Regions from separate parts of the Bacillus sp. GW823-FHT06B01 genome, predicted to be linked through region 1. Evidence: a T-box and tRNA genes for the amino acid it is inferred to sense, from the RefSeq annotation. Region 1 holds a T-box; the other regions hold tRNA genes.

Region 1 (6,137 bases):
CTGGAACCTAACATATGAAGCTACTGACGTTTCTGTTGTAGAAATATATTGCAAGTCTGAAAGGTCTGTTTTTAATCCATACTGCGCAGCATTTTCTTTTAAATATTCAGTTGCTTTTTTCTGCGGCGAATAAGCTTCTAGCTTTACTTGCTGCTGTTTTTCCAATGCCGAAACCGTAGAAATCGTCCCCATTACTAACGGTACAGTCATTGCCATTGCCACCATTTTTTTATTAAACATAGAACCACTCCCCCTAATAAAGTAGCTCAACCTTATCCCATTACCACTAGGCAATCATTCCCCACAAAATGGGGGGATAAAAATTGAATCTACGAGTAATTCTCTATAAACAATTCTATTACCTTTCCATTTAGGTTGAGTGAAATTTTCTCAATATTTATGTATAAAATGAGAAAAATACTGTAGAAATATATTTCTACAGTATTTTCTTTAGTGTGCTATGAAGAAAGACATTTACTAGAGGACCTATCGAACGGATTATGAGAAAGTTAGCCGGATAAATTTCCATCATACAAAAAGGAAGTTGGAATGATTCCAACTTCCTTTTTTCTTTAATGAGCCGCGCTTAATTTAATTCGAACTTTCGCTTCACCTAAAGATAGTTCATCGTCTTCATTCGTTAAGTGATCAAATGTAAATTGCTTAACGAGTAAATTTTCTTCCAATAAATCTTTATGGTTCGTTAATGTTCGTTGTAGCTCTTCCTCTGTATCAAGAATAACATCTACTCGTAAATTAACCGGTAAATTTAACTGCTTACGATATTCTTGAACCGCTCGAATAAATTCACGCGCCACTCCTTCTTGTAACAACTCTTCTGTTACATTCGTATCTAACATAACTGTATATTGTCCGTTAGTCGTATTAGAGAACCCTGATTTCGCAACTTTCTCTACTACTACATCTTCAGCCGTTACAACTACTTCTTCTCCTGGTGCAGTTTCGTAAACTGCTCTTTCTGTAGATACAAAGTGTTGTACTTCTTCTTTTGATAATTGTTTTAACCATCCATTTATTGCATTCACATTTTTACCAAACTTCGGCCCAGCTGTTTTAAAGTTCAACTTTAATTGATAGGACGTGTATTTCGTTTCATCGAGTTCAACATGAAACGCTTTGACATTTAGCTCATCCATGACGATATCACGATAAGATTCCCAATCCATATCATTTTCATTATGCGCTAGTAATACAAGTTCCGCTAACGGCTGTTTTACTTTTAAAGAATGTTGATTACGGTTACTTCTTCCTAGTTCAACAACTTGTAAAACAGCATCCATTTCCGCTTCTAGTTTCGGCTGAAGTAGTGATTCATTTACAACTGGATAATCCTCTAAATGAACGCTACTTCCAGTTAAATTCAAATGAATATCCTCAGCGACAAACGGTGTAAATGGTGCAATTAACTTACTAATTGTCACAAGTACTTCATGTAGTGTCTCATAAGCAGCTGCTTTTTCAGCATTCATACCAGATTCCCAGAAACGATTACGTGATCGTCTTACGTACCAGTTACTTACTTCATCTACAAGCGCCGCGATTTCACGAGCTGCATTCGTAAATTGATAATCATCAAGTGCTATTCTCACTTTTTTCGTTGTGCTATGCAATCTTGATAATACCCATTCATCCAATTTCGTCCGCTTTACATCATACGTTTCTTTCGGATTATACCCATCTAAATTTGCATATAAAACGTAGAAGCTATACACATTGACTAATGTATCTACAAACTTAGATTTTGCTTCCAGTACTGTTTTTTCAGAAAAACGTTTCGCATTCCACGGTGCACTGTCAACGAGTAGCGCCCATCTTAAAGCATCTGCACCAAACTGATTTACTAAATCAACTGGATCTAGTGCATTCCCCTTACTTTTAGACATTTTCTGTCCTTCTTCGTCTAATACATGTCCTAGTGATAACACTCGTTTATAAGGCACTTTTCCTGTATATAGTGCTGATACTGCTAATAAACTATAAAACCATCCACGTGTTTGATCAATGCCTTCTGCAATAACATCCGCTGGGAACTGTTCTTCAAATAACTCTTTATTTTCAAATGGATAATGATATTGCGCAAATGGCATAGAACCACTATCAAACCAAACATCAATTACTTCTGGTGTACGATTCATTGTACTTCCGCATTTTTCACAGCAAACTTGCACTTCATCTACATATGGCTTATGCAATTCCAAATCTTCCGGTGTTTCTTTTGTACTATGCTTTCTTAAATCAGCAATGCTTTTCGGTGCGAATTGATGATCGCAACTTTCACATTCCCATACGTTTAATGGTGTTCCCCAATATCTATTTCGGCTAATATTCCAGTCCACCATATTTTCTAAAAACTTACCAAAGCGTCCATGTTTCATATGGTCTGGATACCAAGTAACAGAATCGTTATTTTGCAAAAATGTATCTTTAATTGCAGTTGTTCGGATTAACCAACTCTCTCCTGCATAATAAAGAAGTGGTGAATCACAACGCCAGCAATGTGGGTAGCTATGTTCATACTTTTCTTTATGATATAGTAAGCCTTCCTTTGCTAAATGACGAACAATATCCACGTCACAATCTTTTACAAATTTCCCTTTCAAAAATGGTACTGCTTCTGTATACTCACCTTTCTCATCTACAACATGCAAGAATGACAATCCTTCACTTTGAACGACTCTATAATCGTCCTCCCCATATGCTGGAGCGATATGAACGAGTCCTGTACCACTATCTGCCGTGACAAAATCTGCTGCGATAACGTGATAGCCATTTGTAACTTCTTTCATTGGAAATGGCGGCATATAAGATGTGTTTACTAATTCTTCACCTTTATGAACGGATAATACTTCATAGTCTTCTTTTAATACATCTTGTACACGTTCTTTCGCAATAATGTATACATGACCTTCTTGTTTCGCTTTCACGTATTCCATATTTGGATGTACAGCGAGCGCAACATTTGCTGGAAGTGTCCAAGGTGTCGTTGTCCACCCTAGGAAATATTCATTTTCACTATCTTTTACTTGAAACTTAACTGTTGCACTTAAGTCTTTTACTGTTTTATACCCTTGTGCAACCTCATGTGAACTTAGTGAAGTTTGACAACTTGGGCAGTATGGTGAGACTCTATGCCCTTTGTACAATAATCCTTTTTCATGAATCGTCCCTAAAATATGCCATACACTTTCGATATATGGATTCTCTAGCGTAACGTATGGATCATCCATATCTACCCAATAACCGATGCTTTCAGTGAATTCACGCCACTGCTTCTCATATGTGAATACACTCTCTTTACACTTCTGAATAAATGGCTCAATTCCATACTCTTCAATTTCATGTTTACCAGAAATACCGAGTTGCTTCTCAACACCTAATTCTACAGGTAAACCGTGTGTATCCCATCCCGCTTTTCGTAGCACTTTATAACCAGCCATCGTTTTATATCTCGCTACTACATCTTTAATTGTCCGTCCAAGTGCATGTCCGACGTGTGGTAAACCGTTCGCCGTTGGTGGTCCTTCATAAAATACGAAAGACTGTGCGCCTTCTCGATTCTGAATTGATTGCTCGAAAATACTTTGCTCGTTCCACTGCTTACGAATACGTGTTTCCCTCCCTACAGCTGACTCTTTTACATCTACTTTCTTCATCTACAATCACTCCTTTTGAATATTTTAAAACACACAAAAAACCCGTCCCTATGAAGTAGGGACGGGTTTAACCGCGTTACCACCCTAATTCTATTAGCTCTTCGCTAATAGCACTTAGCAACGTACTATCATACGTGTTCTTTGTAACGGTAGACATCCGTCCGGGCTTACTTATTTTCAGCCTCGGCTCCTCGGAGATGATTTTCAAATAACGTCTGCACACCGGCTTTCAGCTATACACCGGCTCTCTGGGGAACAATTCATTATTTTACTCGTTCTCGTCTTCAGATTTGTATACTTTATTAAAAGCTATTTTATGCCATTGGGCAATAAATTGTCAACCAATTCGAAACATACATTTAATTATACCCTTTTTTCACAATTCCTATACAATTATTTCTTAAATTCTTGTATTCCGGCTAAATCTTCATCTTCTTCAATAAGCTCAGCAAAGAATCCTGATTCATCCTCACGAAGAACAATTTCAAGCTCTTGCTTCGCCTCTTCAATTCTATTTAACTGTGCTAAATAACAAGCGCGATCGTATCTTGCTAACAAATCACTCGCATCTATTGTTAATACATCATTTGTTATTTTTTCTGCCTTTAGTGTTTGTCCGGCACCATGATACGAAGATGCTAAAGAAAGAAGAATTGCTGCTTCATTTGGATGATGTATAGACGCATTTTCCAATACATGAATTGCCTCTTCAAACCTTTCTTGACTTTGATACATTTCTCCTAAAGCAAGAAACGCTCTACTTACAAACGGTGTTTGCTCCGTTAATTGTAAGGTAATCTTTTCTGCTTTTCTTTCTTCTCCTATTTTAAAGAATACTTGTGCTTGTAAAAGAAGCGTATCATAATCATCTGGTAACTCTCGAACCATTTGCTTCGTTAATTCTGAAGCATCCCGTAACATATCTTCTTCCTCACACGCCATGAAAAGATTTACAAGTTGCTTCGCTATATCGTAATCCCATTTATTTTCTAACGATGTTTGCAATACATCTATCGCCTCTTTATACATCGCCACATTCTCGTAAAATAGTGAAAATCGCTGCGCTGCCATATTATTTTTTTGATTTAACTTTAATGAGATTTCATATAAATCAATAATTGTAGTAATAATCGAAATTTCTTTCGCACGGTTTTTCATGCGATAAAAAGCTCTTGTAATTATGGATTTCTTCGGCTGTTCATTTTGTTGACGTTCAATCCATCTTTCCGTCACCGCAGATGCAGCATACATAAATGCCATACTTCTTTCTGCCTTCTTCACCTTTAATGTATGAAGAAAATCTCGTATATTAGACAATTTCTTATGTTGTTCTATCGCTTTTACATACACATCAAATATTCGTTCATTATTTGCATCTTTTTGTATAACTTTCATTGCAATTTCAATTGCTTTTGCATTTCTTTTTTTCACTAACACTTTGGCATAATGATATAGAACTTCTATATGCTCACTATCTAATTGAAGTGCCTCTTCAATCTGTGCTTGTTCTTTATCTATTTCATCCATCGCTCCATACACATATGCAATCGCATCTAATCGCCATATTTCAGGTGCTTCGTCCGCTAATTGTTCTAGTTCTGTCAGTAACTCTTCCTGAAGACTCATTTCTACTGAAAGCTGTGCCAAATATTCCATATTAATATGCATCGGCTCTTCTTTCATAGCCTGAACCATATGACTTTGTTCTTTAGAACGATTTTCTTCTTTTTCATATATTTCTGCAAGCTGTAAATGCACACCTACGAAATTCTCATCAAGCTCTAAACATGTTTCATACGCTTGTTTTGCTTCCGGCAATTGTCCTAATGCCATAAGTATTTCACCAATTCGGTAATACGGTAATGCCGTTTCCTTTTGTTCTATCGCCTTATTATACCTTTTCATCGCTTGGCCGTACTGCCCAATAGATTCATATAAAATACCTGTATAACAACCGTATTCGCTTATTTCATTTCTTTCTTTGTGTAACGTTCTTAAGAATGCTATACCTCTTTGTACAAATACCGTTCCTTTAATTCGATTCACATATTCATCTAACGCACTTGCCACATTATATTCACTCTGCTTTATACCACTCTCTAACTTAGACAAAGCTACTTTAAACCCTTCTTCATTTCCACCAAGTTCAACCTCAGCATCCCATAGAACCATTCCCGCATTCATAAGAAAATCTTGGCTCTTTTCAATTTGTTTTTCAATACCGAGAATATATTGTTTCGCTTCCTTGTATTGTTCTTTCGCCATATAAACTTGCGTAAGTCCAAAGTGAGAATAAACATCATCATGATTTTCTTCTAAAGCACGATTATACAATGTTTCTGCTTCTTCCAGACTATCATTTTGAAAATGATAGTCACCGAGTTTTACGTATAGAGGTGCCTTATCGTCACAATTCTCAATACCTTTTAATAAAATTTCTTTCGTACTTTCCTCATCCTTCAA
Region 2 (6,137 bases), on a different contig from region 1:
ATAACTTTTTCCTACTCGTTCATTTCGATTATAATCACGAACAAGATAGTAATCTAGTCTTTCTCTCGGTAAACCTTCATCAGACGTTGACACCCCACCAAGTACACTTCGGAATAAATCACCATCATATGCATATTTTCGTTCCCAATCGACACTCGTATCTACTCCTGGCAATTCCGCTAATTTTTCACTAATAATCGCATATTCTTTTTCTGTGGCATCCTTCTTAATGACTTGTGGTGTCATTGCATATCCGCCGTCCATTTTGCTTTTAATTGCTAGTATTTCTAAATCTTTTGCAGATAATTGATTCACTTCTTCTTCCGTCACGCGACCTCGTTGACGCTCGTCTAATTCTTTATCGTCAATTTTTTTATCTTTAAACTCTTGACGATCTTTATTCGTAATTTTTTCTTTCGCTTCCTCTTTATGAATAGCAAGCCAATAATCTTTTTTATCACGATCTGTTAATTTATCTGTCGGTACTTCAATCAAATCTGCTAGCTTTTTCGCTGTTTCTAAGCGAGCCTCTGCAGTTGATCCTTTCATTTTTGTAAATGTAATCGTACGTACAGCTGCATTATCTACTACAGCTCGCCCATAACGGTCAAATATTTTCCCACGTGGTACAGGATTACTTATCGTCGAGTTCTCTTTCCTCTCCACTTCATTCTTATATTCCTCACCGCGAACAATTTGTACATATCCTAGCCTTACAATAACCGCGGAGAACATTAAAAACACGCAGAAAAACAGCACGTTTAACCGAAAAGGAACGTGAGTCTTTTTCTTTTGTTGTTTCTGCTTCTTGCTCATACAAACCTCCTCTACCAACAGCTATGTAATGTGAAAGGGACACCTTCATACAGGTGTCCTCACTGCTGTCTTACATCTTTTTCTATTCTAGCATAAAACAACCGAGAAGTTAACCTTCTGGTTCTGTTTGATTCTGCGCATTTGCTTGCGTTACAACACTTGTTTTACTTGCATTTCCCTCATCATATTTGACATTTTTAACTGCAAAATAAATAAGAAAATGTCCTGCACCTAAAATACATAATAAGTAAGGTAAACTTTTTTCGGGCGGAAAGAATAGTACAGCGCATAAAAAACTTAAAATCGAGCAAATTCTTCCTGCATTTAACCATAATTCTCGGACAACTACATACTCTACACGCCACTCTCTCGCATTTTTCGCTCTGCCAATTACATCGTATGTCATGGACCCGTACGGAACAAGCAAAATAGGGTATGCAACCGCAATACACGCTGCATAAATAAGTAATTTTGCGTATGTAACGTTGAATATAACTAAAAATACGACAGCATATAAAATAATGCCTCCAAGTAAAATTGCTTTTTTCCGCCACTCTTTCTTTAACATACGAGTGACTAAGTAGTAACATACAAATGATACAGCAGAATTTACTAAGCTATATTTTCCTAAGGCGAGTTCACTATCCGTCGCTAAATACACGTACACGGAAATCACAAAAATAAACGTTCCCTCTCTCAACCCTTGGAAAAAATGAGCACGTGTAATTCTTCCCCAATTTTTATCAATCTGCCGCTCTTTCAATACTTGTACAATTTCATACCGTCCTTCACATTCTCTCTTAGATACAAAAAAGCTTAAAATAACAGCAATTGCAAATAACACTAACGAAAGAAAGAATATGACCGTATAGCCACTCCATTTTTCCATACGTGAAATTGTGTATCCAGCTGCTATCGGTCCAATCATGCCAGAGAAGGATGTAAGAAGTCCAAGAAACCCATTAAAGAAATCTCTTGTTTCTGGTTCTGTAATCTCAAATGTTAATAAGTTAAACGCGAGCCAGTAAAAACCATATCCGACTCCTAAAAGAGCCCCCATTAATAAAATATAGTGAGAAGCGCTTTTTCCCGCTACTAAAACAACGATAAAAAAAATAGCTAACGTGCCTACGCCTATTCGTAACAAGATTGAGCGATCAATACGCTTCGCTAATTTCCCACCTATAAGAAATGTGAGAGGCTGCAATACAACGCTGGCCAAATTATACAAGCCAAGATTCACATAATTTTGTGTTTGTTTCCATAAATAAATGTTAACAAACGTATTCGATAAAGAAATTGCGAGCGTGTATAAACCTCCAATAAGGAGCAACAACACTAAATCCCGATTCACTTCAACGTCACCAATTATATGTTTCCACTTCATACACAACTCTCCTTTACTTCATGTTCTAGTCTTCCAAAGACAAGCCCAATTATGTAAAAGGAAAGCATAGAAAAAGCTAGGAGCATTCTCCTAGCTTTTTCTATCGTTATTACAATTATTTTGCTTCTTGGTAACGTTTTTCAGCAGCGTTCCAATCTACAACGTTCCAGAATGCACCGATGTAGTCAGGACGACGGTTTTGATAATTTAGGTAGTAAGCATGTTCCCAAACATCTAAACCTACAACTGGAGTTTTACCTTCAGTTAGAGGAGAATCTTGGTTTGGCGTGCTTGTTACTTCTAACTCACCATTGTTTACTACTAACCAAGCCCAACCAGAACCGAAACGAGTTGCGCCAGCTTTTGCGAATTCTTCTTTGAATGCATCGAAGCTACCGAATTTCGCTTCAATTGCAGTTGCAAGTTCGCCTACTGGTTGTCCGCCGCCGTTTGGAGATAAGATTGTCCAGAAGAATGTATGGTTAGCATGTCCGCCACCATTGTTACGTACTGCTGTACGGATTGCTTCTGGTACTTCGTTTAAGTTTGCAACTAATTCTTCTACGCTTTTGTCAGCTAATTCTGCATGACCTTCTAAAGCAGCGTTTAAGTTTGTAATGTAAGTGTTATGATGTTTTGTATGATGGATGTTCATTGTTTCTTTGTCAAAGTGAGGCTCTAAAGCATCATACGCATAAGGTAAATTTGGTAATTCGTGTTTTGCCATTGTTATATTCCTCCCAGTTTATGTATTGCCACTTAAGTGACATACAACTTCATTCTACCCTAATTGCCATAGGGTGCAAACAAATAAATCACATTGTCTTGCTATCATTAACGTAGCAAAAATCCCACTTCTTTTCAATTAAAATGCTCATATATTCCGTAAAAAAAGCTCCCTTCTACAAGGAAGCTTCCCACTGACATAATAAACATGCGAAATGGATATGGACCCTGTAGGACTCGAACCTACGACCGGACGGTTATGAGCCGTCTGCTCTAACCAGCTGAGCTAAGGGTCCACAATTATGTATGTAACAACATATCAAATAAAGGAATTCCTATCGGATATATCCTTTAAGAAATGTAAGATAAATTTACCATATGACAAAGAAAAGTGTCAATTGTATTTTTCTCATATAAAAGAAGAAAATTAATAAAAAGAAATTTAGTTATCTCCACTATATGTAAATATAATATATCTTGAGATTCTCTAGATTCCTACGTTACAATGATTTTATACATACATAAAGGAAGTGAATCTATGTCCATATTTACCCAATTAGCAAAAAGCGTATATTCGCCTAAAGATATGGCGCTATTCCGTTTTCAAAAAATCGGAAAAACCATTTTGTATATTATGCTACTTTGTCTAATCACTACTATTCCAAGAACATTCTTTTACGGCAGCTTTATCCAAGATAGTGTCAGCATGGTAAATCAAGCAATTGAAAAAGATTTACCTGATTTTAAAATCGAAAACGGTGAACTAAAAGCAGATATTGAACAACCTATTCTAAAGGAAGAGGGAGATGCTCTTTTCGTATTTGACCCCAATACAACAGATATAGAAACATATCAAAACAAAACTGGTTTATTTATTTTAAAAGATAAAGTAGTTTCTATAGGAAATGGTCAAACACAAACATACTCCTATAATGATTTATTAGGGACATCTCTTGAGAAGAAAGATTTGCAAGATTTCATTTCTGTATTCGATAGTATTTATCCAATTTTACTAGCCGTTATTGGAGTGTTAGTGTACCTATTCCAATTGTTTATTACTTTCTTAGGAATTACTTTACTTGCGTTTATAGGTTCTGCTATGAGTGGTCAACGTAAATTATCTTATAAGCAAATATGGACGTTAACTGCATACAGCTACACAATCCCAACAATCTTCTTTATGATTATGGATCTATTCAAAATTGTTGTACCTGGTTCAACATTCATTTATATCGCAGTTGTTTTAATTGTTCTTTACTTAACGATTAAAGAAGTTCCAAAACCGAAAGAAAAATAAGAACGAAAAAAAAATGCCTAAATAGGCATTTTTTTTTTGGACAAGCATATATTCCTAGCAAAGGAGTGAAGAATATGAAAAGATTAGGTATATTCTTATTCGTGCTTGTTCTTGGTTATATATTTTATTACGATATAAAAATCGGCACTTTACCGATGTTAAGTTCATATAAAAAAACAACCGCTGCCCAAACGATAAAGCAAAAAAATACAGATACAAAACAAAAGAAAGAGAACAAAGCAGAAAAAGAAACAGATGTAACTTATAAAACAATCGAAGTCAAAACAGGTGAGACAGTTCTTTCTATTACCGAACAAATTAATAAGAAAAAAATCCCTTCCATTGAAAAGGTAATTGATGACTTTAAACAACTAAACAAAAGTACATCTGCTACAAAAATACAAATTGGAAAGTCTTATAAATTCCCGTTATATCAATGAGCAATCACTTAATCCTTGTCAATTACATAAAGGCGCTGATACAATAGTAAAAGTGAAACCGAGCACTTCGGTTTCTATAGCCCTGTATCACGTATACTTTCATTGATATGAGGGACTAAATAAGAAACTTCTTTTATAAGGAGAGCGATCTATTCGTGAATGAAATGACTCATCGTACAAAAACACGTCCAGTTAAAGTCGGTAATTTAACAATTGGCGGTAATAATGAATTAATTATACAAAGTATGACAACAACAAAAACACATGATGTTGAAGCAACAGTTGCTGAAATTAAACGTTTAGAAGAAGCTGGCTGTCAAGTCGTCCGTGTTGCTGTTCCAGACGAACGCGCAGCAAATGCTATTGCTGATATTAAAAAACAAATCAACATTCCACTTGTTGCTGATATTCATTTTGATTATCGTCTTGCTTTAAAAGCAATTGAAGGTGGCATTGATAAAGTACGTATCAATCCAGGTAACATTGGTCGTCGCCATAAAGTAGAAGCTGTTGTAAATGCAGCAAAAGAACGCGGTATTCCAATCCGTATCGGTGTAAACGCAGGTTCATTAGAACGTCACATTTTAGAAAAGTACGGATACCCAACTGCAGATGGTATGGTCGAGAGCGCCCTACATCACATTAAAATTTTAGAGGACTTAGATTTCCACGATATTATCGTGTCTATGAAAGCCTCTGATGTTAACTTAGCAATTGAAGCATACGAAAAAGCTGCTCGTGCTTTTGATTACCCATTACATTTAGGTATTACAGAATCCGGAACATTATTTGCCGGAACTGTAAAAAGTGCCGCTGGTCTTGGCGCAATCTTAAATAAAGGCATCGGAAATACACTACGTATTTCATTAAGTGCTGACCCAGTTGAAGAAGTAAAAGTTGCGCGTGAACTATTAAAGTCATTCGGTCTTGCATCTAATGCAGCAACACTTATTTCTTGCCCAACTTGTGGTCGCATTGAAATTGATTTAATTAGCATCGCTAACGAGGTGGAAGAATACATCTCTACACTAAAAGTACCAATTAAAGTTGCAGTACTTGGTTGCGCTGTAAACGGTCCTGGTGAAGCTCGTGAAGCTGATATCGGTATTGCCGGTGCACGTGGAGAAGGATTATTATTCCGTAAAGGGCAAGTTGTTCGTAAAGTACCAGAAGAAATAATGGTAGAAGAACTGAAAAAAGAAATCGATGTAATTGCTGCTGAAATGGCTGCTGAACGAGAAAAAGAAAAAGAAAAAGAAACACAAGAACAATAAAAAGAAGGTTGCCACAATATTTGTGGGCAACCTTCTTTTTTACGTAAAAAAGCTCGTCAGTTATGTAACCGACGAGTTCTTATTTTGCACATTTTGGACAACGGCCATATATTTCAAACTTATGACCGGTTACTTCATAACCGTTAAAATCTTTATTCATAAAATCCATCGGGCAGGAAGTAATCTCTTTCGTTCCC
Region 3 (6,137 bases), on a different contig from region 1:
AGGTAACATTAAACCCCCTCTAAAAACTTGACAATCTTTCTTATTTCAGCATGTTTTCGTCGGATATAGCCTGTACTATAATGCAAGTCAAACGCTATTTGTTCTAAAGTCATTCCATCAACATACTTCATTTTAAGTATTTGATGATCTAATCCAGTAAACTTATTAATTAAAATCTTTAAATCGAACATTTCATTCATCTTATGTCCTAATTCATATTCAATAGCTTCAACACGACCTTCTACCTTAGCACCTTCTGATTCAGTAGTTAATCGTACATGTTGCAAGTCACCACTAGTCCAGCGCTTTAACTCTGCTTTTGATTTGTCTAAGTTAAATTCTATATACGTAATTTCTTCTTCCAGTTTCTGATAATCTTTCATCCAGTCAAGCATCTAATAATCCCCCTACTTTTCTTTAATTAAATTCTGTTTCTTATTAATATCACCAAAGGTAAAGTAACCTTTATTATCCTTTTAATCGAATTCACGAATATTAATTATGATTTATATTTTCTTAGTAAAGCTTTTAATCTCTCACGCTCTTCTTCAATAGTTAACTCATTATTTTGTATAGGCTGCTCTTCTGGAACTTCTTCTTTTTCACGTAGCCATTCTGGTACCAGTTCTTTTCGTTTGGTATACCCTGACCTAGATTGCTTCTTATTCTTACAAAGATCAAACTGTGCATCTAACACAACTACATCATTAATTGTTTTTACTTTTTGACTTTCCCAATTTTTAAGAATTCCACGTACATACCTCCACTTTGGTATATTCTCATCAATTGATCTCTTTACTGCTTCCAAAATTAGTTCACTACCTAATGCTTCGCAAAATTCACCCAGCTCTGCAATAGCTATTTCACTTAACAATATTCCATTCTTCAGCAAAAATTTATAACTTATTTTGAAATCTTCATTTATCAATCTTTGTGGGAGTGATTTTTCCTTATTATCATGATGATGATCCTTATTTTGTGTATCAGTGTTTAGTTTTTTAGTACTTTTTAAATCAGTATTTAGTAGCTTGCGATTTTCCACCAGTAGATTCCCAGCAACAGGATTATCAACAGGTGGGTTTTCCACTGGTGGAAAATCCTCCAATGGGATTTCGTAAATAATAGTCTCCCACCTAACAATTTTGTTTTTTACATCTTTAATAGGAAATCTCTTAATATATCCGTACTCTTTTAATTCTTGCATTCCAGCTCTTAAGCTATTAATACCATCTTTGGCGTGCTGCGATAATTCTTCCCTATAAAACACCCAATCATCTGGAAGTGTAAGTATGTATGCTAATATCCCCTTCGCCTTCCAAGAAAGCCTTTTATCTTTTAAACCCGTATTATTAATAACGGAATAATTATTATCCTTTTTAACTCTAAAAATCCCCATACTATCTACCTCTTCACTATTGTTAAGATCAAATACCTACATTCGAGATTCTGTACTCACTATCAATAACTTCCCCATGATGAAACCTACTTTTTATTCCTTTCAAACCAACACAATATTAAAAAGAACTTTAAGTTCGATTTATTACTAAAAAAAAGAGCATCTATACTCATATCAAAATACTTAGCAATCTTCTTAGCTGTTCCCATTGATGGAGTTCTTTCTTTTTGATCAATCATTCGAATATATCGTTCCGTAACCCCACAATAACCAGCAAGTTCTTTATATAACTTCTTTTCCGGTTCATACATTTTGTTACCAATTAATCCACCTCCGTAAGAACAATTAGTTCTAAATATAGATTAAAGAACTAATTGTTCATTGTCAATGCAAAAAGGAACTTTTTGTGCTAAAATAAATCCAAAGAGAACAATTAGTTTAATTAGAGAGGTGAACAATGTGATAGGAGTTAGAATAAAATCCTTACGAAAAAAAGAAAATTTAACACAAAAACAATTGGCTGAAAAAATTGGAGTATCCCAAAGAATGATAGGCTACTACGAATCAGAAGAAAGATTCCCTCCACATGATGTTCTAACTAAATTAGCGGATTGTTTTTCAGTTTCAGCTGACTATTTACTAGGACGAGCTGTTACGGACGAAACTAAGAAGCAATTAACGCCAAAAGATGAGAAAGACATAGCAAAAAGAATGGAAGAAATAAAAAAAGACCTTCAAGGAGAAGATGGCTTAATGTTCTCTGGTGAACCTATGAGTCAAGAAGCTGTAGAATCACTATTAGATGCAATGGAGTATATTGTAAAACAAACGAAAGTAATCAATAAAAAATACGTGCCTAAGAAATATCGTAAACCAGACGATAACTGATGCGAGCTTAGGAGGGAATACATTGAAATTCGTCATTAGAGATCTAGTCCAACAACTTAGCAACAAATACAACACGACAAACCCCTATGAGCTTGCAGATTACTTAAAAATACATGTACTAACATGGGATTTACATGAAGAAATAAATGGTTTTTATAAATATGAAAAAAGAAATCGTTTCATTGTTATTAATACTAATTTATCTCCATCTATGCAGAGAACTGTTTGTGCTCATGAATTAGGACATGCAGTCCTACATACTCATGCAAATACACCTTTTCTGCGTAAGAATACATTCTTTTCCGTTGACAAATTAGAGATAGAAGCAAATACGTTTGCTGCGCTTTTGTTAATTGACCAAAAGACCATTCAGCCTGGTGATACAAAAGCATGTATAGCATACAAAAATAATATTCCAGTTGAACTCTTAGAATTTTATAAACCTTGCTAAAGGAAAAAAGACATTTTATTTATTAAAAACAAGGAGAAAGCCCCCATTTGAGTGCTTTCTCCTTGTTTTTATAAGTGGACCTTGTAGGACTCGAACCTACGACCGAACGGTTATGAGCCGTTTGCTCTAACCAGCTGAGCTAAAGATCCAGAGCATAAATTTTACTTTATAGGACGTATTCACATATACTACTTCTTTGATCTCAGGTTCCTCAACAAATTTAAGATCGTTCCCGTATAGATTAAAAATCTGGTTCTTTGCATCCTCTTTTGATAGAGTACTAGACTGATTTAAGTCTCCCTGTTGCTGTAAATCTTGAGCACTATCTCCTGAAATGCTTGTAAGTACACCTTCATCAAAATTATTAAGTACTCTTAATATGTTTAAGTTAAAAACAAATCAAGCTATTTATAGCGTAACAAAACATTGAACTCAAGTCATTGAATTTGTATTTCTATATAATAATTGAGTTGCTTATGATATTGAAATTAAATTATTATAGTTATGTTTCAAAAGAATTGGACAAACTAATTCTTAAACTAAATACGGTAAAAGTAGAGGCTTATTTCAATTGCCTAATAGCCTCTTTCCTAAGATCTGTTTCTATATGCTATACTGACTCTTAATTACTTGTAGAAGAAATGATAAAAATAAAGGTTTTTTTATCTATTATTTTGTTTAGTTCTCCTTCAATTAAGTATCTTTCTTTACATTATATTGACTGCTAATCATTATATTATATATTGTAAATATAATGATATAAATAATACCAAGGAGGTTTACAACATGAAAAACATAATGGAACTCCTCAACAATCCATATATTAAATATCCATTAATTGTGATTTCAGCTATAGCTATAATAAAAACAGGTTATGATTTAGGTTCCTTTATTAAAAAATTAAAAATGAGCCCGGTACATACCGGACTCACTTTTATCAAGCTGCCTAATGAAATAACCGTGTCTAACTTTTAGGGGGCACTTCACAAAATGCTCTTTTTGTTTTTATTTCTTATGTTCGTGCAAATGATTACACGGAGAACATTGAAATGGAATTTTCTCTAAGCAATTAAAGTTTGTTTCACAAATTTGTTCGATCGTCGGGACGAACGGTATGACCACAATATTACTTTCTATTATTTGTGTAACAGGCGGTAACACTGTACCTACTTGATGTTCGAAGCGAATACTCGCTTGATTTATATAATTTCCTGAACCACTTGGCGCGCTCTGAACTACTACTTGGAACGAGACTGTGCGTGCTTCACCTGGATTTAAACTTCCTATAAGAAATCCTGATATTGGGTTTACATTTGGCACTGGCGTATTATCAACCGTTACACTTCCAAGGACAAATTGAACACTACTATCTAACATATCTTGAAAACGAATATTTTGTATCGCTGTATCTCCCGTATTTGTAATAACTGTCGTAAACGTAATAACATCTCCTATTGTTGCTGTTTGATGGTCTGCCACTTTTACAACAGTCGTTGAGACATTTTGAGGAATAAACGGGATAACAACTGTATTGCTATCGCCTTCAACTACTACAGGCGGTTCATTTGGATTCACAATTGCAAGCCCACTCGCCGTAGCTGTATTTGTAACTAAGTTATTTATTTGCCCTCCTGTTATTACAACTTGGAAATTAATAATTGCTGCATCATTTGGCTGAAAATCACCTAACGGAATACCTGTATTCGGGTTGGCAAATGGAAAAGGTACATCATTTACCGTTACCGAGCCATTTATAAATAACGTATTCGGATCAATGATATCTGTTAAAACAATATTCGTCACAGGAACTGTACTATCATTTATAACAGCAATTCCGTAAGTGACAACATCTCCTACCATCGCTACTTCAAAATCCGCTCCTTTTGCAACAAATAAGATTGCAGTATTTACCGTTACAATAACTGTATTGCTCGTATCCATCACTGTAACTGGCGGTTCTCCTGGTACTAAAATATATTCTGCTAACGCCCCAGCAAGGTTCACTACTGTACCACCATCTGGAAAACTTGTAATCGTAGCTTCATATGTTACAAGTGCCGTCTCACCCACTGGGATGTCTGGTATCGTAAATCCAGCCTGTGGATTTAACCCTGGTTGCGGAACTCCATTTATCGTTACACTATTTGGAACAAACTCAGCTTCCTGAGATAACACGTCTATAAATTGAACATTCATCGCATCAGCCGTACCAGTATTTAATATACGAACAGTATACGTTACCGTTTCTCCCACTCCAACAATCGGATGATCTACTTCTTTCAGCATATCTAAACTACCTCGATTTACTGGTGTGACTGTCGTATTACTTGAGTTCGTAATTGTAAACGGTGGTTCTCCTGGAATCAATTCGAAATCACCAGCTACTCTCGCTGTATTCATAATGCTACTAGAAGGCGGAATTGCGATTACATTTACTTCAAATGTAATTAATATACTGTCCCCTACTGCAAGATCTGGTAATGAAAAGCCTACAAATGGATCTAAACCTACTTGCGAAATTCCATTTATTTGTACACTTCCAGGAATGAATTCTAAACTAGGTGACGGAACATCGATAAACTGAACATTCGTCGCTAATACCGTTCCCGTATTTGTAACTTGCACACTATAAGTTAACGTATCCCCTAATCGTGTTGCTTGCTTATTTACGGTTTTTATAACATTAAATCTCCCTCTATTTACCCTTGTTATTGTCGTATTACTCGGTTCAGTTACTACAACCGGCGGCTCTCCTGGTACTAAAGTAAAGCTTCCTGTTATATTTGCAACGTTCGTAATGGTTCCTGATGACGGGATGTTTGTAACTGTCGCTTGAAACGTCACGATAACCGTTTCACCAACGGGTATATCTCCAACTCCAAAGCCAGTGATCGGATTTAAATTCGGTTGCGAAATTCCATTTATCGTTACACTATTTGGGACAAATGACGCTCCTACTGAAATCGTATCAATAAACTGAACATCATTTGCTGTTACTGTTCCCGTATTCGTTATTTGAACTGTATACGTTAATACATCTCCAACGAGAGTAGCTGCTCTATTTACTTGTTTAATAACATTAAATCGTCCTCTATTTACAGTTGTGAGCGTCGTGTTACTTGGCTGATTCACTACAATTGGTGGTTCTCCTGGTACTAATATAAAACTTCCTGTAACATTTGCCGTATTGACAATTGTTCCGTTTGATGGAACATTGACAACTGTTACTTGGAATGTAACTTCTACACTTTCACCTGGATTTATATCTGGAAGTGGGAATCCATTATTAGGATTGAATCCAGGTTGTAGCACACCATCTATCGTTACACTATCTGGTACAAATGTAATCGAGGACGGCAATACATCACTATATTGAACATTCGTCGCTACCACTGTACCTGT

The links. The T-box of region 1 lies ahead of ileS (isoleucine--tRNA ligase). A T-box ahead of a tRNA ligase gene usually reads a tRNA of that ligase, here a tRNA-Ile.
Region 2: it encodes a tRNA-Ile, which carries the amino acid that the T-box ahead of ileS (isoleucine--tRNA ligase) is inferred to sense. The anticodon was not compared.
Region 3: it encodes a tRNA-Ile, which carries the amino acid that the T-box ahead of ileS (isoleucine--tRNA ligase) is inferred to sense. The anticodon was not compared.

What each region holds. Positions count from the first base shown of each region.
Region 1 is NZ_JBXAHR010000001.1:1,051,641-1,057,777, forward strand. Features, by position in the region: gene AC1Q8N_RS05460 (M36 family metallopeptidase) at 1-240, opposite strand, end outside; gene ileS (isoleucine--tRNA ligase) at 573-3,674, opposite strand; T-box leader at 3,729-3,968, opposite strand; gene AC1Q8N_RS05470 (tetratricopeptide repeat protein) at 4,068-6,137, opposite strand, start outside.
Region 2 is NZ_JBXAHR010000002.1:573,050-579,186, reverse strand. Features, by position in the region: gene AC1Q8N_RS10020 (peptidoglycan D,D-transpeptidase FtsI family protein) at 1-816, opposite strand, end outside; gene AC1Q8N_RS10015 (MFS transporter) at 926-2,203, opposite strand; gene sodA (superoxide dismutase [Mn]) at 2,319-2,930, opposite strand; tRNA gene AC1Q8N_RS10005 (tRNA-Ile) at 3,152-3,225, opposite strand; gene AC1Q8N_RS10000 (DUF1189 domain-containing protein) at 3,468-4,226, shown strand; gene AC1Q8N_RS09995 (hypothetical protein) at 4,301-4,666, shown strand; gene ispG (flavodoxin-dependent (E)-4-hydroxy-3-methylbut-2-enyl-diphosphate synthase) at 4,831-5,940, shown strand; gene AC1Q8N_RS09985 (Fur family transcriptional regulator) at 6,020-6,137, opposite strand, start outside.
Region 3 is NZ_JBXAHR010000005.1:148,787-154,923, reverse strand. Features, by position in the region: gene AC1Q8N_RS22305 (hypothetical protein) at 9-395, opposite strand; gene AC1Q8N_RS22300 (DnaD domain-containing protein) at 500-1,396, opposite strand; gene AC1Q8N_RS22295 (helix-turn-helix transcriptional regulator) at 1,483-1,719, opposite strand; gene AC1Q8N_RS22290 (helix-turn-helix domain-containing protein) at 1,856-2,284, shown strand; gene AC1Q8N_RS22285 (ImmA/IrrE family metallo-endopeptidase) at 2,307-2,735, shown strand; tRNA gene AC1Q8N_RS22280 (tRNA-Ile) at 2,811-2,884, opposite strand; partial or broken gene AC1Q8N_RS22275 (M4 family metallopeptidase) at 2,913-3,092, opposite strand; gene AC1Q8N_RS22270 (hypothetical protein) at 3,522-3,710, shown strand; gene AC1Q8N_RS22265 (DUF7507 domain-containing protein) at 3,741-6,137, opposite strand, start outside.